One region of the Streptacidiphilus alkalitolerans genome, then DNA from elsewhere that is predicted to be linked to it. Evidence: riboswitches for the same ligand, from Rfam matches in the RefSeq annotation. Region 1 holds a riboswitch; the other holds the start of a gene.
The links. A riboswitch is a leader RNA that binds a small molecule or an ion and turns the genes downstream of it on or off. The one in region 1 is predicted to bind thiamine pyrophosphate.
Positions count from the first base shown of each region.

Region 2: it holds a riboswitch for thiamine pyrophosphate, as region 1 does, so the genes downstream of both, thiO (glycine oxidase ThiO) here and ACEZDG_RS17070 (purine-cytosine permease family protein) in region 1, are expected to answer to the same signal.

Region 1 is NZ_JBHEZX010000006.1:427,412-431,966, forward strand. It holds gene ACEZDG_RS17065 (S1C family serine protease) at 1-1,367, opposite strand, end outside; TPP riboswitch at 1,595-1,706, shown strand; gene ACEZDG_RS17070 (purine-cytosine permease family protein) at 1,703-3,085, shown strand; gene ACEZDG_RS17075 (glycerophosphodiester phosphodiesterase) at 3,255-4,070, shown strand; gene ACEZDG_RS17080 (ATP-binding protein) at 4,366-4,555, shown strand, end outside.
Region 2 is NZ_JBHEZX010000011.1:184,547-189,101, forward strand. It holds gene thiE (thiamine phosphate synthase) at 1-368, opposite strand, end outside; gene ACEZDG_RS24490 (Rv2175c family DNA-binding protein) at 365-730, opposite strand; gene ACEZDG_RS24495 (NAD(P)/FAD-dependent oxidoreductase) at 770-2,002, opposite strand; TPP riboswitch at 2,043-2,153, shown strand; gene thiO (glycine oxidase ThiO) at 2,148-3,368, shown strand; gene thiS (sulfur carrier protein ThiS) at 3,365-3,574, shown strand; gene ACEZDG_RS24510 (thiazole synthase) at 3,584-4,378, shown strand; gene pknB (Stk1 family PASTA domain-containing Ser/Thr kinase) at 4,479-4,555, shown strand, end outside.

The DNA of each region.
Region 1 (4,555 bases):
CTGCCGGACTGGCCGCCGGTGTCGCTGTTCTGACCGGTCGACTGGATCGCCGAGTCGATGCCGATGACCTGCCCGGAGGAGTTCATCAGCGGACCGCCGGAGTTGCCCGGGTTGATCGACGCGTCGGTCTGCAGCGCGTTCATGTACGAGGTCTGCGCGCCGGTCTCATCGCCCGAGGCGACGGGGCGGTTCTTGGCGCTGATGATGCCGGAGGTGACCGTGCCGGAGAGGCCGAACGGGGCGCCGATGGCGATGGTGGTGTCGCCGACCGCGACCGCGTCGGAGTTGCCGAGCGCCAGCGGGACCAGCGGCTTCTTCGGGGTGCCGTCGATCTTGATCACCGCGACGTCGTAGCCGGAGGCGCGGCCGACGATGGTCGCCGGGTAGCTGGTGCCGTCGGAGAACTTCACCGACAGCTTGCCGCCGTTGTCCGAGGGCGCGACGACGTGGTTGTTGGTCAGGATGTGCCCGTCGGTGTCGAAGACGAACCCGGTGCCGGTGCCGGACTCCTGCGAGTTGCTCGCGGAGATGGTCACCACGCTCGGCAGCGCCTTGGCGGCGATTCCGGCGATGCTGTCGGGCGCCCGGCTGAGCGCCTTCGGGTCCACAGTGGTGGACACGACGGTGGAGCCGTCCGAGCTGTTGTGGGTCTCCAACGCGGCACCGATGCCGCCGCCGATGCCGCCCGCGACCAGCGCGGTCGCGGCGAGCAGCGCGATCAGGCCGCCGCGGCGCTTCTTGCGCGGCGGGGTGGTGCCGTAGGGAGCGTAAGGGCCCTCGCCGGAGGGCGGGTAGTCCCCACCGGCATAGCTGCCGTACGGCGGGGGCTGGTGCGGGGGCTGCTGGGCGCCGTACACCGGCGGCTGCTGCGGGTACGCCGGGGCGTCCGCCGGGTAGGCGGGAGCGTGCTCGGGGTACGCGGCCTGGGCCGGCGCGGGCGGGAAGTCAGGTGCGGACCCGGATCCGGACGCGGACACAGGCGCGGTTGCCGGTGCCGGCTCGGACGTGAACGCCGGCGCGGGCTCGGGCGCGGGCTCGGACACGGGCGCCGACGGGACGGTGGGGTTCTCGTACCCGCCCTCGGCCGCCGGTGCCGCGACCGCTGCGGGTGCGACCGGGGCGGGGACCGGGGCCGGAACGCCGGCGTCGGCCGGGGCCGGGGCGGCCGGCTGGGGCTGTACGACCGGTGGCGGGAATCCCGCGAGCGTCGGGTCGACCGGCGGTGAGACCGGCTGGACGACGGTGTCGTCCGCGGCGTCAGTCGGCACGGCGCGCTCCTGCGCGTAGGGGGACGGCCCTGCCGCTGCCCCGTCGACGGGGGCGGGCTGCTGCGACCCGGCGTACCCGCCCTCGTGCTCGGTACTCACGAATGACCTCCTCCTGTGGGACTGGCGTCCCATAGCATTGCCCACCCGTTGTCAGGGCATCGTAAGGGTCAGCCATGCGCTAATTCCCCTGACCGCATCTATAGCGCATGCATGTGAGAGCTTCCTTAGCCGCCCCACAGCTTCACTCATCCACGGTTCAGCCCAGCCTCATCCAAGGCGCGGACGGGACCTTGGCCTGCTGCTGGGCAGGCCCTACGATGTCGATCGAACACATACGCGGGAGCTTGGACCATTCCAGGCTGAGAGGGCGCCGAACGGGGTGCCGACCGCTTGAACCTGACCGGGTAATGCCGGCGTAGGGAGCTGAAAGCATCATGACGTCCGTTTCGCCGTCCCCTTCTCCTACCCCTGTCCTGGAACAGGGGACACCGGGGCTTCGGGCCGAGGCCCCACTCATTCTGGACACCGAACCGCCGCGCACGCTCGGGTTCCGCGACCAGGCGGCCTTCTGGACCAACCTCGGTGTCAGCCTGATCGGCTTCCAGAGCGCCGCGACCGTCCTGGTGGTCAACGGGAAGAACCTCTCCATCCCGGCCGCGCTCACCGCGGTCGTCGTGGGCACGGTGATCGGCTCGGTGATGCTGGGCGTCGCCGCCGTGATCGGGACCAGGGCGGGCGCGCCCGCGATGGCGATCCTGCGCGGACTGTTCGGCACCAGGCTGTCCTACCTGCCGACCGTGCTGAACATCGTCCAGTGCCTGGGCTGGGGCGTGTTCGAGCTGACCGTGATCGCGATGGGTGCGAACGCGCTCTTCGACGGCGGCCCGCACTGGCTGTACGTCCTGGCCGCCGGGGCGCTGACGACGGCGATGACGATCCGTCCGCTGGGTTCCATCGCCGTGCTGCGCAAGTACGTGGCGGTCGCGGTCGGGATCGCCATGCTGTTCTTCACGGTGGAACTGCTGCGCCGCGGGGTGCCGTCCCCCAAGGACGGCAGCTGGTCCGGCTTCCTGCCGGCCGTGGACGCGGTGATCGCGGTCTCCATCTCCTTCGTGCCGCTGGCCGCCGACTACACCCGGCACGCGAAGAGCACCCGCAGTTCCTTCTGGGGCGCGTTCAGCGGGTACACGGTCTCCCAGGTCTGGTGCTACGTGGTGGGGCTGATGGCGCTGCTCCAGGTGGGCGGCGACGCCGACAAGATCTTCACCACCTTCATGGGCATCACCGCGGGCTGGGTGTTCTTCGCCGTCCTGGTGCTGCGGGAGGCGGACCAGTCCTTCGCCAACGTGTACTCGACCGCGATGTCGGTGCAGAACCTCTTCCCGAGGATCGACCGGCGGATCCTGACCGTCGCCCTGGGCGCGCTGGTGACCGGACTCGCGCTGCTGGTCACCGACTTCAGCGGGTACGAGGCGTTCCTCGGCCTGATCGGGGCGGTGTTCGTGCCGCTGTCCGCGGTGCTGGCGGTGGACTTCTTCTTCGGAGCGGGGCGACGGGAGGGGGGCTGGGACCTGTCGGAGAGTGCGCCTACGCGTTGGCTGACGCTGCTGCCTTGGGCGGTGGGTTTTGTGGTCTACCAGCTGATCTATCCGGCGGAGCTCACCGGCTGGGCGAGCTGGTGGCCGACGTTCTGGACGCATGCGCAGAACGCGCTGCACTTCCAGCCGCAGGTGTGGACGTCGGCGTCGCTGTTCTCCTTCGTCGTCCCAGCGCTGCTCACCTGGGCCCTGACACCGCTGCTCCGCAAGGGTCACTGAGCGGGGGCCGCGGGGGCCGGAGCGCGGGGGGCGGGGCGCGGGGCGGGCGGCCGGAACGGTGCCAGCCAGCCGGCCGAGGCGGTGGCGCCCGGCGGCGTTTACCGGACACCTGGTCAGTGTTCACCTGGGGCAACCGGGGTGCGGGCGGCGCACGATTTATCGTGGTCCCGTGTCCAACGTTCGACTCACCCCGGTTGTCCTCCCCAACCGCCAGGCCACTCGTGTCGTCGCCCACCGGGGCGCCTCCGGCACCTTCGCCGAGCACACCCTCGCGGCCTACAAGCTGGCCATCGACCAGGGCGCCGACGCCCTGGAGTGCGATGTCCGGCTCACCGCCGACGGCCATCTGGTCTGTGTGCACGACCGCAAGGTGGACCGGACGTCCAACGGCCGGGGCGTGGTGTCGACGCTGGAGCTGGCCCAGCTCTCCGAACTGGACTTCGGCTCCTGGAAGGGCGACCCGGTCGACTGGGCCGACGAGGAGCACACCGCCGTCCTCACCCTGGAGCGGCTGCTCGAGCTCGCCACCGGTTCCAGCCGCAGGGTCGAGCTGGCCATCGAGACCAAGCACCCCACCCGTTACGCGGGCCTCGTGGAGCGCAAACTCCTCGAACTGCTGCACCGATTCGATCTGGTCACCCCGAGCAGCGGCGAGCGCTCCCCGGTGCGGATCATGAGCTTCTCCCAGCTGTCGCTGCGCCGGGTGCGGGAGCTGGCGCCCGCCGTCCCCACCGTCTTCCTGACCGAGCGGGTCCCGCTGCGCTTCCGGGACGGCAGCCTGCCCTACGGGGCGAGGATCGCCGGCCCCGGCATCGACCTGGTCCGGGAGAACCCCGGCTACGTGGCCGCGCTGCACCGCGCCGGGCACCGGGTGCACGTCTGGACGGTGGACGATCCCGAGGACGTGGAGCTGTGCCTGCGGCTGGGCGTCGAGGCCATCATCACCAATCATCCACGCCAGGTACTTGACCAGCTGGGGCGTTAGTACCGACGATACGAACACCGGGAGAGCGCGTTCTCGTCGATGGTCGACGGGCGTACGCGGGCGCAGGAACAGGCGCGGGAACCGCGCATGGAAATGGCCGAAAAATCCCCGCTCCGCCATTCTTCACTGCCTTTGATAAACCCTCAGTGACGACATGGCTACGCATAGTGAAATGAGTACCGAGGGTTCTGTTTGCCACGTCAAGAAGGCTTGTTGCGGTCCTTCTATTCTCGTTTCCGCTGTGCTCGCACCGGGCATCCACACCCTGGTTGACAGCTGAGGAGGAGGTCCGGGGGTGGCGCTGGTGGTAGCGCGAGATGTGCCGACTTCTTCGGCGACCATGGCGGTGCCCCATGGTCCAGAAAGTGTGAGCGCTGCACGGCGTCGGCTTCGCAAGGACCTCGCCGGGCAGCAGGTACCGGATGTCGTCATCGAGGATGCCGTCCTCATACTCTCCGAACTCCTGAGCAATGCCTGTCGGCATG
Region 2 (4,555 bases), on a different contig from region 1:
TCCACCTCCGCCTCGGCGTGGCAGGAGCGGCCGATCAGCACCTCCGGGCCGAGGACCGCCCGGGCCGCGGCGACCGGCAGGTCGTCCTGCCCCAGGTGCAGCACCGCTGCGCCGGAGGCGTGGGCGACGTCGGCGCGGTCGTTCACCGCGAGCAGCCGGCCGTGCCGGCGGCAGGCGTCCGCGAGGACCTCAAGCGCCGCCAGCTCCTGCCGGGCCTCAAGGCCCTTGTCCCGCAGCTGGACGATGTCCACACCGCCGGACAGCACCGCGTCCAGGAACTCGGCGAGGTCGCCCTGCTCCCGGCGCGCGTCGGTGCAGAGGTACAGCCGGGCGCCGGCGAGGGCGGCCCGCGCGGAAGCTCCGCTCACAGGGCCATCGCCTGCGCCCGGCGCTTGACCTCCGTGCCGCGGTTCTCGTTCAGGGCCTGCGCGGGGGTGCCGGGCAGCGAGGGGTCGTCGGTGAACAGCCACTCCAGCATCTCCTCGTCGGAGAAGCCGCAGTCGCGCAGCAGGGTCACCAGGCCGGTGATGCCCTTGACGGTGCCGTTGGGGCCGATGAAGGCGGCCGGGACCATCAGGGCGTTGTTCTCGCCGCGGCGGACCGCGAGCAGGGTGCCGTCGTCGACCAGGCGGCGGACCTTGGTGACGATCAGGCCCCACTGCTCGGCGATCTCGGGGACGTTCATCCAGGCGGGAATCAGGGCGTCAATTCTGGGATCAATCTGGCTCACACCCCCAAGCGTGCCATCCCGGACGGCCCCCGCGCACCATCACGCCCGTGCGGCGGCCTTCAGCGGCACCGCGGGATCGGCCGCGCGGGACCGGTCCAGGGGTGTTCCGCGCTCGATCAGCCGCCGTCCCTGGACCAGGTCGCGCGGCCGGTCCACGGCCAGCAGCGCCACCGGGACCTCCCCGCGCAGCCACAGCGCGCCCCAGCCGCCGTCGGCCTCCGGGTCGCCGCGCAGCAGCAGCTCGTCGCCGGGGCTGTGGTGGCCCGCGTACTGGACCATCCGCCCGAACTGCTCGGACCAGAAGTAGGGCACCGGGTCGTAGCGGGGCAGATCCGCCTCCGGACCGGGGTGCAGCAGGTTCGCGGCGGCCAGCCTGGCGCCCTGCAGCGCGTTGTCCCAGTGGTGCACGGTGAGCCGGACGCCGTAGCGGGCGGACGGGAAGGAGGCGCAGTCGCCGACCGCGAACACCCCGGCCGCCGAGGTGCGCAGCGCGGCGTCGACCGCCACCGCGCCGCGGTCGTCCAGGTTGATGCCGGAGCCGGCCAGCCAGCCGGTGTCGGGGCGGGCGCCGATGCCGACGACCACGGCGTCCGCGTCCAGCTCGGTGCCGTCGGTGAGCAGCACCGCGCTGCCGCCGGTGCCCTCGAGCCGCTGCTCGGAGTCCACGATGCCGCCGACCGCGGTGCTGGTCCGCAGCTCGACCCCGGCCTCGGCGTACCAGCGCCGGGTCAGCTCGGCGACCTCGGCCGGGAGCGCCCCGGCCAACGGCACCGGGGCCGCCTCCACCACGGTGACCTCGCAGCCCAGGGTCCGGGCCGCGGTCGCCGCCTCGGCGCCGATCCAGCCGGCCCCGACCACCACAAGCCGGGCGCCGGGGCGCAGCACGGCCCTGAGCGCGACCGCGTCGTCATGGGTGCGCAGCAGGTGCGCGGCGGCGGGCTGCCCGGGCAGCGCGACCGCCCGGGCACCGGTGGCCAGCACCAGCCGGTCGTAGTCCAGCTCCCCGGCGTCGGTACGCAGCCTGCGGCCGTCCGGGTCCAGGCCGGTGGCGGACCGGTCCAGCAGCAGGTCGATGCCGAGGGCGCCGTAGTCCAGCTCGAACCGGGAGTTCTCGGCCTTGCCGAGCAGCACGTCCTTGGACAGCGGCGGCCGGTCGTACGGGAGGTGCGGCTCCGCGCCCAGCACCGCCAGCTCCCCGTCGTACCCCTGCTCGCGCAGGGCCACCGCTGTCTGCACCCCGGCCATCCCGGCCCCGACCACCACGATCCGCATCCCGTCACTGTACGGGCGCGGGCCCGCGACTACAGTGGACCGCAGAATCCGCGGGAGCCCGGCGTACCGGGCTGAGAGGGAGGCAGTCGGCCTCCGACCGTCCGAACCTGATCCGGGTCATGCCGGCGAAGGGAGCGCGCACCCCATGCAACGCGCCCAGGAAACCGAGCGGGACAGCGAGGTGCTGATCGTCGGCGGCGGCATCATCGGCCTCGCCACCGCGTGGCGCAGCGCCCAGCGCGGCCTGTCGGTCACCGTGCTCGACCCCGATCCCGGCCGCGGCGCCAACCGGGTCGCCGCCGGGATGCTCGCCCCGGTGACCGAGCTGCAGTACGGCGAGGAGGCGCTGCTGCGGCTCGGCATCGCCTCCAACGAGCGCTACGCCGCCTTCGCCGCCGAGCTGGAGGCCGCGAGCGGCCTGTCCACCGGCTACCGCGCCTGCGGCACCCTCGCGGTGGCGCTGGACGCCGACGACCGGGCCGAGCTGCGCGAGCAGCACGCCTTCCAGCAGCGGCTGGGCCTGGCCGCGGAGTGGCTGACCGGGCGCGAGTGCCGGCGGCTGGAACCGATGCTGGCCCCCTCGGTACGCGGCGGGCTGCTGGTGGCCGGGGACCACCAGGTGGACGGGCGGCGGCTGGGCGCGGCGCTGCTGGAGGCCTGCGTCCGCGCGGGGGTGCGGATCCACCGCTCGGCCGCCGCCAGGATCGTGCTGAACCCGGCGGGCGACCGGGCCGCCGGCGCCCTGGCCGAGGACGGGACGGCCTTCACCACCGGGCAGACCGTGCTCGCGGCCGGCAGCTGGTCCGGCGCGATCCCCGGCCTCCCGCCCGAGGCGCAGTTGCCGGTGCGGCCGGTCAAGGGCCAGATCCTGCGGCTGCGGATGACCCGCACCGACGGCGCGCCGCTGCCCGGCGGCCCGTTCCTGTCCCGCAATCTGCGCGCGGTGGTCCGCGGGGTGCACCTCTACCTGGTCCCGCGCGAGAACGGCGAGCTGGTCGTCGGCGCGACCATGGAGGAGCAGGGCTACGACACCGTGGTCACCGCGGGCGGGGTGTACGAGCTGCTGCGCGACGCCCATGAGCTGGTGCCCGGCATCACCGAGCTGCCGCTGCTGGAGACCGGCGCGGGGCTGCGGCCGGGCACCCCCGACAACGCCCCGCTGCTCGGCCCGACCGCGCTGCCGGGGCTGGTCGCCGCGACCGGGCACCACCGCAACGGGGTGCTGCTCACCCCGGTCACCGCGGACGCCGTCGCCGCCTATCTGGCGACCGGTCAACTCCCGCCCGAGGCAGCCCCGTTCACCCCGGCCCGGTTCTCTTCCACCCATTTCTCTTCCGTCCCCGCACTCCAGGAGGCCACCCGATGACGGCCCTGTCCATCCGTATCAACGGCGCTCCCCGCGACATCGCCCCCGGGACCACCCTCGCCGAGGTGGTCGCCGAGCTCAGCGCCGCGCCCTCGGGCGTGGCCGCCGCCGTCAACGAGGCGGTGGTGCCGCGCGGCGCCTGGCCCGCGACCGCGCTGGCCGCCGACGACCGGGTCGAGATCCTCACCGCCGTCCAGGGAGGCTGACCACCCGTCATGTCCGACGACACCCTCACCATCGCCGACCGCAGCTTCAGCTCCCGGCTGATCATGGGCACCGGCGGCGCGCCCAGCCTGGAGGTGCTGGAGCAGGCGCTGCGGCTGTCCGGGACCGAGCTGACCACCGTCGCCATGCGCAGGGTCAACCCGGCCGCGCGCGGCTCGGTGCTCGAGGTGCTGCGGCGCAACAACATCCAGGTGCTGCCCAACACGGCCGGCTGCTTCACCGCCGGGGAGGCCGTGCTCACCGCCCGGCTGGCCCGCGAGGCGCTCGGCACGGACTGGGTGAAGCTGGAGGTGGTCGCGGACGAGCGCACCCTGCTGCCCGACCCGATCGAACTGCTGGACGCCGCCGAGACCCTGGTCGACGACGGCTTCACCGTCCTCCCCTACACCAACGACGACCCGGTGCTGGCCCGGAAGCTGGAGGAGGTGGGCTGCGCGGCGGTGATGCCGCTGGGCTCCCCGATCGGCTCCGGGCTCGGCATCCGCAACCCGCACAACTTCCAGCTGATCGTGGAGCAGGCCGGCGTCCCGGTGATCCTGGACGCGGGCGCGGGGACCGCCTCCGACGCGGCGCTGGCGATGGAACTCGGCTGCGCCGCGGTGATGCTGGCCACAGCGGTCACCCGGGCCCAGCACCCGGCGCTGATGGCCGAGGCCATGCGGCACGCCGTCGAGGCCGGCCGGCTCGCCCACCGGGCCGGACGGATCCCGCGCCGCTTCCACGCCGAGGCGTCCTCCCCGATGGCCGGACGGGCCGAGTTCGACCCGGAGGCCCCGGCGTTCTAGGCGGCGGGCGTGACCCGGATCACCCGGTTCGTAGCGGTACGGCAACAACTGTGCTGTCGCTGCACCCGGAGCCGCCCCACTGGCCCGTAAACTCCGTGGGATGGACACCACGCTGCACGACCCACTGCTCGGGCGGATGCTCGACGCCCGCTACCGGGTCGAGCAGCGGATCGCCGT